Regions from separate parts of the Pseudanabaena sp. FACHB-2040 genome, predicted to be linked through region 3. Evidence: riboswitches for the same ligand, from Rfam matches in the RefSeq annotation. Region 3 holds a riboswitch; each other region holds the start of a gene.

Region 1 (4,619 bases), 260 kb from region 3:
GTTAAAGTCTTAATGCCATTAAGAATCATGCCCAACCTATTTCATGGTCAATAGTCCCTTCCTGCCGCAGCAGTTGATTGGCCGAAAAGCAGAGCTGCACCAGATCTGCCAGCTTTTAGACCAAGACAGCGACTTTCTAGTTGTCGGTGTTTCCGGCATTGGGCGGCGCACCCTGATTCAGGCTGCAGCCCACGCAGTGGGGGCTAGAATCATGACTATCGACTGCTTGCGGTGCCGCAACGGCAGTCAGTTTTTGCGGCTGTTGGCCGACAGCCTGACAGAAACATTCGCTACTTTAGGCGAACTGGCCCTAATGCAGCGGTGGATCACTGAGCACCCCCTTTCCCTAGATCAGGTTTCTTCCCCACCCCGCCTCACTTGGCCAGAAGGGTCGGGCCATGAGTGGTCCCGCTTTGAGGCCCTGCTGGCGCTGCCGCAACATTTGGCAGAAGCTCTCGACTGTCAGGTGGTGATTGTATTCCATAACCTGTCCCACATTCGCTCCTGGGATCGCAAGGGCCGCTGGGAGACCCATCTCAGGCAAAAAATCCAGGCCCATAGCCGGGTCAGCTATGCCCTCATTGCCACCATGGCCGAACCCTGGGTCTACGACAGTGGCCTACCTGTCATCCACCTCGACCCCCTGGCTGATGCCGACCTTGAATCTTGGATGGTCACGACGATGGCCACTGAAGGACTCAAGTTCGACCCAGACAGTCAGGCCCTAAAGCTTTTTCTCAGCTATGTTCAGGGCCACTTTGGCGATGCCATTGCCTTAGCCCAACGACTTTGGCTAGAGCATCAGGTCTTTGTTGCCAGAGACTGCCCTGGGCTAATTCAGGCGCACCATGTTCAGCGCAGCCTACTGGGTCTAGTGCAGGATATGGCCGTTACCTTTGAGGCGCTAATTCTGCTGCTACCGCCCACCCAAGCTCGGGTACTGGAGATCCTGGCCCTCGATCCTACCGATAGCCCCCAGTCGCAGGCCTATATCAAAAAACATCAGCTCTCGCGCGGGGGCGGTTTGCAGGGAGCCCTTAACAGCCTGGAGCAAAAGGGCTTGATTTACGGGCCTAACTTAAGCTACCGAATTGCCCTGCCCCTGCTGAACTTTTGGCTAAAGCAGCGGCTGAATTAAGAAGCTACTTGAGAAGTCGCAGCGCTTACCTGGATTCCCCTAAGTCCCCTACAAAAGGGAGGTTGGGAGGATCTTACTGGCTAAGCGTGCTGAGAGGAACTTTTCAAACAGCCTTTAACTTCGTAGCAGACCGCTGCTGTGAAGTTCATAGGAATAACCAGAAATTCACTGCTTAAGCCTTCTCTCTGGCCGAGAAGATTGCCCTACTTAAGAAGAAATGCTAATTTCGATGGAAACTCACAAAGTTCTTGTCCCATTGAGTCAGCCTAATTCAGCCCCCTGGGTTGAAGCGGAGGAACCAGTTTCCAAGGGGGCAAACCTCGCCTCAGGCGAGGGGGAGACCTCTCACTCCCAGCCCGTCAGCTAACTTCGTCGGCATTGAGGGCAGACTCGCTAGAAGCAATATTGTCCTATGTCTTTGCAGACATAGGCAAATTCACCTTCTGCCGATCTCCTGACCCTGGTCTTGTATCTGGATGTCTGAAATTTGGGTGTCTGTAAGGAGACGACATGGAAGGCGTGCCTGCGATCGCAACCTCTTTTGGCCAACTGGCAGCACTGGCGATCTTCGCCAGCGTTATTTTTCTGATCATTACCGAATGGCTGCACCTGACGATTGCCGCCCTGTTGGGTGCCCTCTTGCTGGTGTTTCTGAATGTGCTGACGCTGGATGAGGCGATCAGCTACATTGGCCGCAGCCATGCCACCCTGGCCCTATTCTTTGGCGTCATGGTAATGGTGCGGGCCTTTGAGCCTACCCGCATTTTTGAGTATTTAGCCACCCAGATGGTGCTACTGGCGAAAGGCCAGGGTAAACGGCTGTTGCTGGGCATCGTGGCCCTAACCACGCCCGTCTGCGCGGTTTTGCCGAATGCCACCACGGTGATGCTGCTGGCCCCACTGATTCCGCCGCTGGCTGCCGATATCGGGGTTGACTATGTGCCCCTGCTGATTCTCATGGTGTTTGTAGCCAACAGCGCTGGCCTGCTAACGCTAGTGGGCGACCCGGCAACTTTCATTGTGGGGGATGCCATCAATATGAGCTTTCTTGAGTACCTGACGAAGCTGAGTCTAGGCGGCGTTGTGGCTCTGGTAACCCTAGTATTTCTAGTACCCTTTCTGTTTTCAGAGATTTGGAACCGACAGCTTGACGATCTGTCAAATCTGCCCCAGCCCGAGGTGAACCACCCCCGCATGCTGGCCTTTGGGGGGGTGGTTGTGGCCCTGGTGCTGATCTTTTTTGTGATTGGAGAGAGCCTGCCCGTTCCCATTCCGCCAGCCCTGGTGGCACTGCTGGGGGCGACCCTGTGCCTACTGCTAACCCACCAAAGCAAAATCGACTCCATTCAGAACGTGCTGCGGGACGTGGACTGGAGCACCCTGATTTTCTTTATGAGCATTTTTGTGCTGATTGGGGGGCTGGAGAAAACTGGTGTCATCAGCGGGGCCTCGGGCGTTCTCGCCCTGCTATTGGGCCAGAACATTGTCCTAGGCTCGATTTTGCTCCTGCTGTTTGTCGGCTTGCTCTCTAGTGTGGTGCCCAATATTCCTCTGGTGGTGGCAATGGTGCCGCTGCTAAAGGAGTACTTAGTGACTGTGGGCATGGCTCCCCCAGAAGTTCTCAGCGCGGGCTACACCGGCAGTTTCCCCCCCGAAACACTGCCCCTGTTCTACGCCATGATGTTTGGTGCAACCCTAGGTGGCAATGGCACTCTGGTCGGCGCTTCCTCTAATATTGTGGCCGCAGGCATTGCTGAACAGCACGGTAAGGCTATCTCGTTTCAAACCTTCCTGCGTTACGGCATGCCCCTGATGGCCATGCAGCTGACCACGGCTGGACTGTTTGTGCTGGTTCGGTTTCTGCTGGTGTAAGGGGGGTAGAGGCGAGCCGTGTTTACTGTATTGGGCGGGTCTTGAAGGATTGAGAAAAGGGGTAAAGTCCTCCATTAAACCTGCCCCTACCCCCATCCCCCCTATCTCCCCCATCCCCCCTATCCCCGCGTCTCCCCATCCCCCCGTCCCCCTGTTTTTGGTAAACTTTCAGTCTGCACCCTGGATTTACTGGGCCTAATCATGACTGTTTTTCCCACAGCTTCTCAGGCAGTTTCTCTAACTGCGATCGCACTTCAAACCCGGCAGGCGGCTGGGGCGTTGGCGGGGCTTTCGAGTGAGGCGAAGAACGGAGCAATTGAAGCGATTGCGGCGGCGCTAGAGGCCCACGAGTCAGAAATTTTAGCAGCGAACCAGGCTGACTGTGAGGCGGCGCTGGCTGAAGAGTTGGCTAAGCCGCTCTACGGGCGGCTAAAGCTGGATGCTGTGAAGTTGAAAGGTGCGATCGCAGGGGTGCGTGATGTGGCTAAGCTGCCCGACCCAGTGGGCACAGTGCAGATTAATCGGGAGCTAGACGAGGGCCTGATTCTGCAGCGGGTGGCCTGTCCGCTGGGGGTGCTGGGGGTGATCTTTGAGTCGCGGCCCGATGCGGTGATGCAGATTTCGTCGCTGGCAGTAAAGTCGGGCAACGGGGTGATTCTCAAGGGTGGCAAGGAGGCGGTGCGCTCTTGTCAGGCATTGGTCAAAGCGATTAAGCAGGGGCTGGAAACGGCGGGGGTAGATCCGGCAGCGGTGCAGCTCTTGACCACGCGGGAAGAGACTCGCGCCCTGCTGCAGCTTGATGGTTTTGTAGACCTGATTATTCCGCGCGGCTCTAATTCTTTTGTTCGATATGTGCAGGAAAACACCCGCATTCCGGTGCTGGGCCATGCTGACGGCATTTGTCACCTCTATGTAGATGCAGCGGCAGATCTGGCTCAGGCCGTTGCCATTGCGGTAGATGCCAAAGCCGGATACCCCTCTGCCTGCAACGCGATTGAAACGCTGCTGGTGCATCGGGGCGTAGCCGCAACCTTTTTGCCCCAAGTCGCTGAGGCGCTGCAGGCGGCGGGGGTGAAGCTGCGGGGAGATGAGGCGACCCGCGCCGTGCTGCCAGATATTGCGGCGGCAACTGAAGAAGACTGGGCGACGGAGTACAGTGATCTAATTTTGGCAGTGAAGGTGGTGGATTCTTTGGAGGCTGCGATTGACCACATTAATCGCTACGGGTCGCGCCACACCGATGCGATCGCAACCCAAGACCCCCAGGCCGCAGCCACCTTTATGAATCAGGTTGATGCGGCTGGGGTTTACCACAACTGCTCGACCCGCTTTGCCGATGGCTTCCGCTATGGCTTTGGTGCAGAGGTCGGCATCAGCACCCAGAAAATGCCGCCACGCGGCCCTGTCGGTTTGGAGGGGCTGGTGACCTACAAGTACAAAGTTGTTGGCAAGGGTCACATTGTCGCCACCTACTCGGGCGAGCAGGCCAAACCCTTCACCCACCGCGATCTAGGTTAAATTTGAACAATCTCATGGATCAGCTTCACATCACGGGCATTCGCGCCTACGGATATACGGGCGCTCTGCCAGAAGAAAACGTGTTGGGCCA
Region 2 (4,619 bases), on a different contig from region 3:
GGGCAAAGCAAAGCGTGCCCATCAACTCCCTAGAATATGCATAGAACCGCAGAAGATACCCATTCAGATAGAAACCGGCCGCTACTAGCGCGGGGCATTCTCAGTCGTGGCAGTTACCGCAGCATTTTGAGCTTAGGCAGTGCGGGCAGCATTCTCAGTATTGGCAGCACCGGCAGCATTCTCAGTATCGGCAGCGCCGGTAGCCTACTCAGCATTGGTAGTGCGGGCAGCATCCTGAGTGTCTTGAGCGCAGGCAGTGTGCTCTCGGTCTTGAGTATGAACAGCATTCTCAGCGTGCTGCAGTTTTGGTCTATCCGCTAGGCCGATGCTTTACTAAAAATCGATCGAGCTGATTAGCAAAAGCCTGGCGATCGCGCTGGTTAAAGGCAGGAGGCCCGCCTGTGTCTACCCCACCGCTGCGAAGTTCGTCCATAAAATTTCGCAACGACAGCCGCTCTCGAATGTTTCCGGCGCTGTAGAACTCACCTCGTGGATTAAGGGCATAGGCTCCCTTTTCAATCGCCGCCGCCGCCAGAGGAATATCAGCTGTAATCACCAGATCTCCGGCCTGTAAGTGCTGGACGATGTAGCCATCAGCAACATCAAACCCAGATCGAACCTGTACTGCATCAATGTAGGGCGATGCCGGAATTTGAAGATCCAGGTTCGACACTAGCGTTGTCAAAATGCTGGCTCGCTTAGCAGCCCGAAACAGGATCTCCTTGATCACGTTAGGACAGGCATCAGCATCTACCCAAATCTGCATGATTTAGATTCTTCGCTCCACAAAGGGCCTGCCGGTTACAAAAACAGTATATTCTTGAGCCATCTAAAGTATAGGGAAAACCACATGGCTGCTGGCTATATTCAAGACGAAGCCGAATTTGATACGCTCCTGTCTAGCACACCGCTGCTGGTAGTAGACTGCACCGCAGCCTGGTGTGGCCCCTGTAAAGTTATCAGTCCCTTAGTCGACCAACTGGCTGAAGCTTACAGTGAGCAGGCCAAGGTCCTCAAACTAGACCTCGATACAAACCAACCCGTTGCCAAACGTTTTGGTGTTCGCAGTATTCCTGCCATTATGTTCTTTAAACAGGGCGAACTAGTAGAAACTCTGATTGGAGTCAAGCCCTATGAAGAACTTAGCCAAGCTCTGGATCGGCACCTTGAGCCTGCTTAACTTAAGTAGTCATCAGAACCTTTTTAGAACACAGAAAGTATTGCCGTTTTATTAACAGTTTTCCGTCAAAAGCCCAGCATTCGAGCTGGGCACTAATCTCTATCTAAAGAAGGTCTTGGCAAATTCTGGACCAAGATGCTAAGGTCTTATTTAACTGAATAGTCAGCCTAATTCAGGCTTTAGCAATTTCTTGTTGACAAAGCTAAAGCAGAAGCGGGGGAACCAAGTTCCTTTTGGAGCAAGGGGCGTATTTTCAAGGTCAGCCAGTCTGAAGATTGACCTTTTGAGAAGGGGTATCTCTCAACCCTAGCCCGACAGCTAACCTCGTAGGCATTGAGAGAAGACTGATAGCGTGCTGATTTACGTTACAAGCTTTTTAAGTTTGAACTGACGGTGCTCGTGCGATCAGGCTTCTTGGCTGGACTCTCAGTTGCTCCACCCCCTACCTGACACGAGGCACTGCCCATGACATTACTGCTAAACCTGGCAGTAAATGCCAGCCATTCTGCTGCGCGTAGTTTTCGCTCAACTTTTTTTCGAGATCAGGTTTTGCTGCCTCTAGCAGGCTTTGCTGGTGTGATTGCCTTATGGTGGCTGCTGGCAACTGTGCGTAGTGAAATTATGCCCACGCCTTGGCAGGCCCTGACCGCAAATCTAGACTACATTCTTCACCCCTTCTATCGACGGGGCCCTGGCAATTTGGGCATTGGCTGGCTGCTGTTGGCTAGCATTCGCCGCGTAATGATTGGGTTTGTTTTAGGGGCTTTGGTGGCTGTTCCAGCTGGGTTTCTAATTGGGCTGTATAAGCCTGCGATGCTAGCGCTAAACCCTTTAATTCAGATCTTTAAGCCGGTTTCGCCACTGGCTTGGTTGCCGATTGCGCTAGCCATCTTTAACTTGGCTAACCCGTCGGCTATCTTTGTCATCTTTATCACCTCTCTTTGGTCCACGATTATCAACACGGCGCTAGGTGTCTCTAGTGTGCCTCAGGACTATATTGACGTGTCAAAAGTTCTGGAAATGCCTCGGTGGCGGCAGTTAACTAAGGTAATTTTGCCTGCTAGCTTGCCCTATATCTTTACAGGGCTACGGATTAGCTTGGGGGTTGCTTGGCTAGTGATTGTGGCGGTAGAAATGTTGACTGGCGGCATTGGTATTGGCTTTTTTGTGTGGGATGAGTGGAGTCGCTTAAACCTCAGCTCTGTCTTTTTGGCTGTGTTTGTCATTGGCATTACTGGTCTGATTTTGGACGTAATTTTGGTCAAATTGCAGGAATTGGCGACTCGTCGGCCCTCTAATTCCTAGGTGTTTTCAAGGGGAGAGTTCAGGTTTCTGAAGACATGGTAAGTCGCATTTCTAACCCTTACCTAGCTGATTAACTCATCTCTCCTGATTGCTCCAAGATTACTAGCTGTCGGCTTTTTTTGTCCCGCTATTTAAGACGCGATCTATCGTGTCGCTACGGATACTGATCTATGAACAACCGCACTCGTTGGACGCGGCGAGGTTTCCTGGCAGCTGCTGGGGCAACTGCCGCTGGAACCGCTCTCTTTAGCCTCGATATCAATGGCGATCGCAGTCCCTCGGCGACCACGGCAGAGGCACAGGCGATGGAGTCTGTTGTCGATCCTCGCACTCTAGAGAAACCGAATCTGGCTGTGGGCTACGTGCCGGTTAATGACTGTGCGCCATTTGCGATCGCATGGAAAAAAGGCTTTTTCCGTAAATATGGTCTGAATGTGCGACTTAGCCGTGAAGCTAGCTGGGCCACCTCCCGCGACGGAGTTGTCTTTGGCCGATTAGATGCTTCTCCTGTTGTATCGGGAGCCGTGACCAATGCCCGCACTGGAGCAGAGGGAGCCAGACATGCGCCCCTGTGTGCTGCCATGACTGTTCACCGCCACGGCAATGCCATGACCATGAGCAAAGCTATGTGGGAGGCAGGAGTGCGCCCCTGGCACGAGTACAACGGCAACCTAGATGCCTTTAGCCGAGACTTTCAAGGCTACTTCAACAGTGTCCCCGACAGTCAGCGAGTGCTGGCGGTTGTGCTCAGTTCTGCCATCTATGAATACTTCTTGCGCTATCTGATTGCGGCTGCGGGCATCAATCCCTCAGAAGACTTCCGCATCATTATCGTGCCGCCGCCCCAGATGGTCGTGAATATGCGGATCGGAGCCATGCAGACTTACATGGTGGCCGAACCCTGGAACACACGTGCCATTGCTGGCAACGAGGGCATCGGCTTTACCTTTGCCCAGGGCCGGGAGATCTGGCGGGGCCACCCCGACCGAGTGCTGGCGGTGCAGGAATCGTTTATCAACGAAAACCCCAAAACCTATCGCTCGCTGGTCAAAGCCATGATCGAAGCCTGCCGCTACTGCAGCGATCCACAGAATCGCCAGGAAGTGACCGAGCTAATCTCCGAGCGATCCTTCACCGGAGCCAAGCCCAACGTTACCGGCCCAGCAATTAAAGGCAACTATAACTACGGTGGTTTTGATGACCGTCAGCGGGTAATCGACAAACCCGATGAGACAACCATTTTCTTTGATATGCCCGAGGAGCTAAAGGCTATCGGTGGAGTTGAAAATGACCACTCGCCCTTTCTCTGGCAGTCTCAAAGCCTATGGTTAATGACCCAAGCTGCTCGTTGGGGCCAGATTCCTGAATTTCCCAGGAATGCTGAAGAGATTGCCCGCCAAGCTTGGCGCACTGATCTCTATCGCGAGATTGCTACTGAGTTAGACATCCCCTGCCCTGCAGAAGACTACAAAGTGGAGCCGGGAGAGCTTTTCATTGACAACAAAACCTTTGATCCCAGTGACCCAGTGGGCTATCTCAATAGCTTTGAGATTCATGCCAACCAACCCCGCACATTCGCTATGACCTACTAGGAGGAACTCGTGTTTAACCTTGCTCCCAATACCGCAACTAACTCCCACATCCCCAACATGGGCTCCACTGCTTTTCTGGAGATTGAAAACTTGGTCAAAGCCTACCCCAAGCCTCAGGGGGGGCACACGGTAGTGCTAGACAACATAAATCTGACGATAGGACAAGACGAGTACATCTCTGTCGTAGGTCACTCTGGCTGTGGCAAATCGACGCTGTTGCGGCTGGTTGCCGGACTGGAGAAGGCCAGTGCGGGTACGATCCGCATGGAGGGCAAACCCATTCGTAAGCCCGGCTCTGATCGCATGGTGGTGTTTCAGCAATACTGCCTGCTGCCTTGGCTGACCGTGCGCCAAAACATTCGGCTAGCGGTAGACGAAGTGTTTGAAAACCTACGACCTGCTGAAAAGTCCAATCTGGTGGACGAGCACTTGACGATGGTAAACCTCATGGCCGCTGCTGAAAAATATCCTGACCAGCTCTCAGGTGGGATGAAGCAACGAGTGGGGATTGCCCGAGCTTTAGCGGTGCGGCCCAAGGTACT
Region 3 (4,619 bases):
CCCAAATTCACCGCCTAGTTGGCGATGTTAAGGGACGTAGCTGCCTGATTGTAGATGATTTGATCTCTACCGGAGGCACGCTCAAAGATGTCATCGAAGCCCTGCTGGCCGCCGAGGCAGTACCAGAAATAGCCATTGTCTCAACCCATACTCTGCTGTGTGCCGCCGCCGCAGACGTGTTGCAGCATTCAGCCATCAAATATTTCATCACCACAGATACGGTACCGCAGTCCTTAGATCTGCCCCATGTCAAAGTGGTTTCGGTGGCCTCCCGCATTTCCACTGCTATTGAGCGCACGCTGGCAGGCCAATCGCTAGAGAGCCTTTATTAAAAGCCTTCATTAGAAATCGCTCCAACCAGTCTTTAAGGTTCCTGGTCGGGTCTAAACTAGGCCAGAACCCATGCGGGTAAGGGGCAGGGGCCATGGATTTATCTGCATCAATCGAACTTGACCCAGCCCAGTTAGCCGCATGGGCCAAAGAAGCTGCTGCCAAAGCTGCCCAAGGGCAGGTGAACACGCGAATTTCGCTGCTGGCTCAGAGTGACCCGGCCTGGTTTGCAGCGCAGATCATGACCCGAGAGGGCACATGGAGTTGGGGCGACACTGAGCGAGTCTTTCCGCTGATGAGTGTGGTTAAGCCCTTTCTGCTGCTTTACCTGTTGGAGCACTGCGGGCAAGAGCAGGTCTTTCGGTGGGTGGGCATGACCCCTTCCGATGCACCCTTTAACTCGCTGGAGCAGCTTATTGCCGATGGTGGCTGGCCGCGCAACCCGATGATTAATAGTGGTGCGATCGCACTCTCGGCCCACCTAGCAGAAGCAAGCCAAGACGCCACAGGTCATCTCTGCAGTTGGCTCAATCAGCAGGCAGGCTGTGACCTGCGCCTTGATGAAGATCTGCTAGCCTCGGTGCGGCAGGCAGGCCGAGAGCCCAACCAGGCCCTCTTAAAAGTCTTGGTGCAGGCGGGCCAAGTGCAGCATTCCGAGGCGGCTCTGGATGCCTACGAACGGGCCTGCTGCTTGTCGGGCCGGATCGAGGATTTAGCGAAATTGGGAAAACTTCTGACCTTTGAGCAAGCGGTGGCTTACCAGCATCGCTGCACTGTCAATGCCCTAATGCTGACCTGCGGTCTATATGAGGCTTCGTCTGCGAGTGCAGTGCGAGTAGGATTGCCGCTCAAGTCAGGCATTAGCGGGGCACTGCTGGCGGTGGTGCCCGGATGGGGGGCTATTGCCGCCTACAGCCCGGCCCTCGATTCAGTAGGGAACCCAGTGGCGGCGCTGGCTTGGGTAAAGCAGTTGGCGCAAGGGCTGAGACTAAGCGTGTTTGGGTGAACGTTGGGACATTCACCCCAGATTTGTCCCCGATGTAGTAGTTAAGACCGGCCTATAGGAGCCATTGCCGCCGCCGGCTGGGGCCGTTGCCGTTTCACGCTCTGGGGAATACCCAGCACCGGGCAAGGCAAGGTCGAAACTAGCTGCTTTACCAGAGAATGCTTCTCTGAGTGGCAGCCTAGCACCAGCAGATCAGCCTTCTCGGAGGTCACAATCTCTTTTAATCCGGCCGCTGTACGACCGAACTGCAGGTGGGTTGTGAGAGAACCGCGCCATTCCTCGGCTAGATACCGGGCCTGGTAAAGAATCCGGTCTGCCTGCTCAAATTGCTTGCCCTCGATAACATACACGACATGAACCATCACCGGGCGCTGCGTTGCGAGGCGGGTTTGATGGGCCATACACAGAGTCAGATCAAGGGCTGTCAGGCTGTTGGGAGAGCCGCTGTAGCCAACAACTAGGTTGATCGTTTCTGTCGGTTGAGCCCAGTCTGTCTCAAAAAATCGCTTTCCGGGAGATAAAACGACTGGTTGGGGCAGTCCATCGCGTCCTAGGGCACTTTGTAGCTTTACCAGCATGGGTTTAGTTTTCACAGCCAAGAACCTCTCAAAAAGAAGGACAGGTGAGAGGTGGGTTCACAATCAGATGCGATCGCTCCTAAAAGCGACTCACCCAATTAAGGAGCTGCCAGTGACGCGGCTATCCGCAAAAGTCTTAGGTTGCTCCTTCCATATGCCGACGGAGTTAGCTGACGGGCTAAGACTGGAAGGTGTCTCTCTCAGGTTCAGGCTGAGATTAGCCCCAAAGGTTGGTTCCTCCGCTCTAGTTCATGGGGGAACTAGATTAGGCAACCCACTCTATTAAGTCATCTAAAATTGTAGCCAAGCCATCACCTGAAGCGCACTATTTAGAGGATTAAATTAATCTTTGTGTAAAGTTGACAAGCTACTCCTAAAGATAGAGGCTTTGATTTAAATCACACTAGCGTTGCTTTAGGAGCTGGTTCATAAAGGAAAGCTTTCATGAAGGAAAGCTTAAGGTTCTATAGAAAGCTGCTTTATGCCTTGATCCCCACTGCTTTCTTGGCAAGGAGGGAAACCGCACTTGACTATTAAGTTCCCTTAATCAAGAAATGGGAGAGAGGGAAATCTAGGTTTATAAATAGGCTCTGAGCGAAGTTTTAAAGAGTTAGCCTGATAGCTTTAGCTATCAGGCTAAAAGGTCAATGCTGCTGGCTATTGGGCCAGCAGCAGCTAATTATTATCCTCTCGCAGCAGCCATTTCTTGCTGAATTCTGCCCTTAGCCGCCTTAAAGTCAGACGCCATTTGTTCCTTCTGCGTGTCACTAAAGTTGCGATCAATAGCGGCAAATAGCGTACTTTCCTCTTGCCGAACGTGGTCACCCACGACATCTGCTAGCTGCTTAATTTTCGAGCGAAATAGATCAGAAGATGCCGGATTAATGGCCCGGATCTCATCTAGCATCTGCTTCATTTCAGCTTGCTCGCTGTACAGTTCCTGGGTGTTGTCTTCGCCGTAAAACGAGCGAACTTTAGGATAGACAACCTCTTCTTCTGCCTGGGAGTGGGCCAGCAGATCTTTATAAAGCTGTCCGAAATATTCCTGGAGCTTTTCTGGATTCTTAGTTGCTGCCACCTCGGTGAAGAGGGTATTCACCTTGTTGTGATCTAGCCGAATCAGGGTCTGGATATTTAGATCTTGTTTATCACTGTTTTGGGTGACTACACTGCCTGCTATCCCAGAGAGGGCTGCGATCGCATCCTGCACCCGGCCCCAAAGCCCCTGGTCAGGATCTTCACCTGTCATCTCCCGTACGCCAACCTGTTCGAGCAAACCCTTGAGCTGCTCCTGGTGGGCTCGACCCTCAAAGTTCACGGTATTGAGGGGGGTGATAGCAACCTCAATATCTGCGCCAACCTTTTGTGCTGCTTTGTGGATCATCAGCCCGCTCATCGCCTGGCCGTGCTTTAAAAGCTCGTGCTGGATCAGCTTCTGATAAAAGCTCAGCCCCTCGCCTGTCAGCATCTCCTCAAACCGGCTCAGAAAGGTTTGAGTGGCCTCGTTTGACTCAGATTGAATGCCGTATTGAATGATGACAGTGTCAATAATGCCAATATTTTTCTGGTCATCTGCCAGCATGCTCTGCAGGCGTTCCCGAACATCTGGGTAAGGGCAATTTTCGATCAGCGTTTGATCGTTTTTGATGATCAGGTTCTGAAAGTTTCTGAGATCTGCCAGCCTTTGGGCAATGGAGATCCGCTTGGTATCGTCTAACGTGCTAACCATTAAAATTCCTTGAATGAAAGCTACAGGCCTGTTTAGGGCCTTGTGTATTTCGATTGTGGCCAGGCTGTAGCTTCCGTCCATCGGACTGCAGTTAGAGTTTGCTGCGTATCGGCTTAGTCAGCGGTTAGAGTTGCCAAACCCGCACACACCCCTAACTGAGGCTTACTGCTGCCGCCGGAATCGTATTGGGGCTGGGAAACGGGCTGCGAAAGGAGAAGGCATAGGCTGTAGATCCGTGCTGGCGCAGGTGGTCTAGCCGCTCCTTGGCCTCTGCTACGGTAGGCCGATGGCCTGCTGGTACCCACCAAAGCGCCAGAATAGGCTGGGCCGCTGGCTCAAACCAGCGGCGGCGATCGCGCATGACGCCTGCATGAGCGCTGCGGTAAACGTAGGTAGACAACCCCTCAAACGACTGCCAGACCGTCAGCGTAATCAAAATCCGCTCATCTTCAAAGGCGCGAATGCTGGTGGCATCGTCGGCTCCTTCGGCCCGTAGCCGCCAGACAAATTCAGGGTCGGCATCTGCGATCGCATTAATCTGCTGAATTTGAGCCACAAAGTCTGTCATTCCAGGGTCGTGCAGGGGAGCCCGCAGAGTTGCTGTATTGACTTGAGCAAGATGGTAGCCGACTGACTTAATTAGCTGCATAGGTGTAGAGAAATAACAGCAATCAATAGTCTGGCACAGTCATCTATCTAAAGAAGTATTTAAATACCCCGAATTACTAGTTTCTTATCGCAATCAGTATGAGTCCGTTCGCTTAAAACCGCGTTTCGATAATTTCACCTGCTGCTTCTGTGGGCTGAAATTTCTGCCCGCCCTCCTCAAAAAAACTTAAACTGGCAAAGGCTCTCAAACCGCAAAGCAGCCTGTTTAAGCTTGCCATCAGGAAATTTTCAGCACTATGCAGCAGCGCAACGATCTAGAGTTTTACGATCGAGTTGCCCATGAATGGTGGAGCGAAACTGCCAAAAT

Evidence for each region. Region 3 has a riboswitch for cyclic di-AMP ahead of H6G13_RS05105 (universal stress protein). Riboswitches for the same ligand answer to the same signal wherever they lie in the genome.
Region 1: another riboswitch for cyclic di-AMP. It lies ahead of H6G13_RS06295 (SLC13 family permease); the one in region 3 lies ahead of H6G13_RS05105 (universal stress protein).
Region 2: another riboswitch for cyclic di-AMP. It lies ahead of ntrB (nitrate ABC transporter permease); the one in region 3 lies ahead of H6G13_RS05105 (universal stress protein).

What each region holds. Positions count from the first base shown of each region.
Region 1 covers NZ_JACJQO010000005.1:559,447-564,065, forward strand. The annotation lists gene H6G13_RS06290 (ATP-binding protein) at 44-1,138, shown strand; cyclic di-AMP (ydaO/yuaA leader) riboswitch at 1,392-1,531, shown strand; gene H6G13_RS06295 (SLC13 family permease) at 1,649-3,010, shown strand; gene H6G13_RS06300 (glutamate-5-semialdehyde dehydrogenase) at 3,212-4,528, shown strand; gene folB (dihydroneopterin aldolase) at 4,543-4,619, shown strand, end outside.
Region 2 covers NZ_JACJQO010000022.1:565,469-570,087, reverse strand. The annotation lists gene H6G13_RS25515 (hypothetical protein) at 37-321, shown strand; gene H6G13_RS25510 (YaiI/YqxD family protein) at 311-766, opposite strand; gene trxA (thioredoxin) at 851-1,180, shown strand; cyclic di-AMP (ydaO/yuaA leader) riboswitch at 1,365-1,527, shown strand; gene ntrB (nitrate ABC transporter permease) at 1,646-2,485, shown strand; gene H6G13_RS25495 (CmpA/NrtA family ABC transporter substrate-binding protein) at 2,656-4,077, shown strand; gene H6G13_RS25490 (ABC transporter ATP-binding protein) at 4,135-4,619, shown strand, end outside.
Region 3 covers NZ_JACJQO010000005.1:303,879-308,497, forward strand. The annotation lists gene H6G13_RS05095 (ribose-phosphate pyrophosphokinase) at 1-332, shown strand, start outside; gene H6G13_RS05100 (glutaminase) at 425-1,336, shown strand; gene H6G13_RS05105 (universal stress protein) at 1,378-1,929, opposite strand; cyclic di-AMP (ydaO/yuaA leader) riboswitch at 2,056-2,196, opposite strand; gene H6G13_RS05110 (hemerythrin domain-containing protein) at 2,597-3,643, opposite strand; gene H6G13_RS05115 (DUF3291 domain-containing protein) at 3,795-4,292, opposite strand; gene ubiG (bifunctional 2-polyprenyl-6-hydroxyphenol methylase/3-demethylubiquinol 3-O-methyltransferase UbiG) at 4,549-4,619, shown strand, end outside.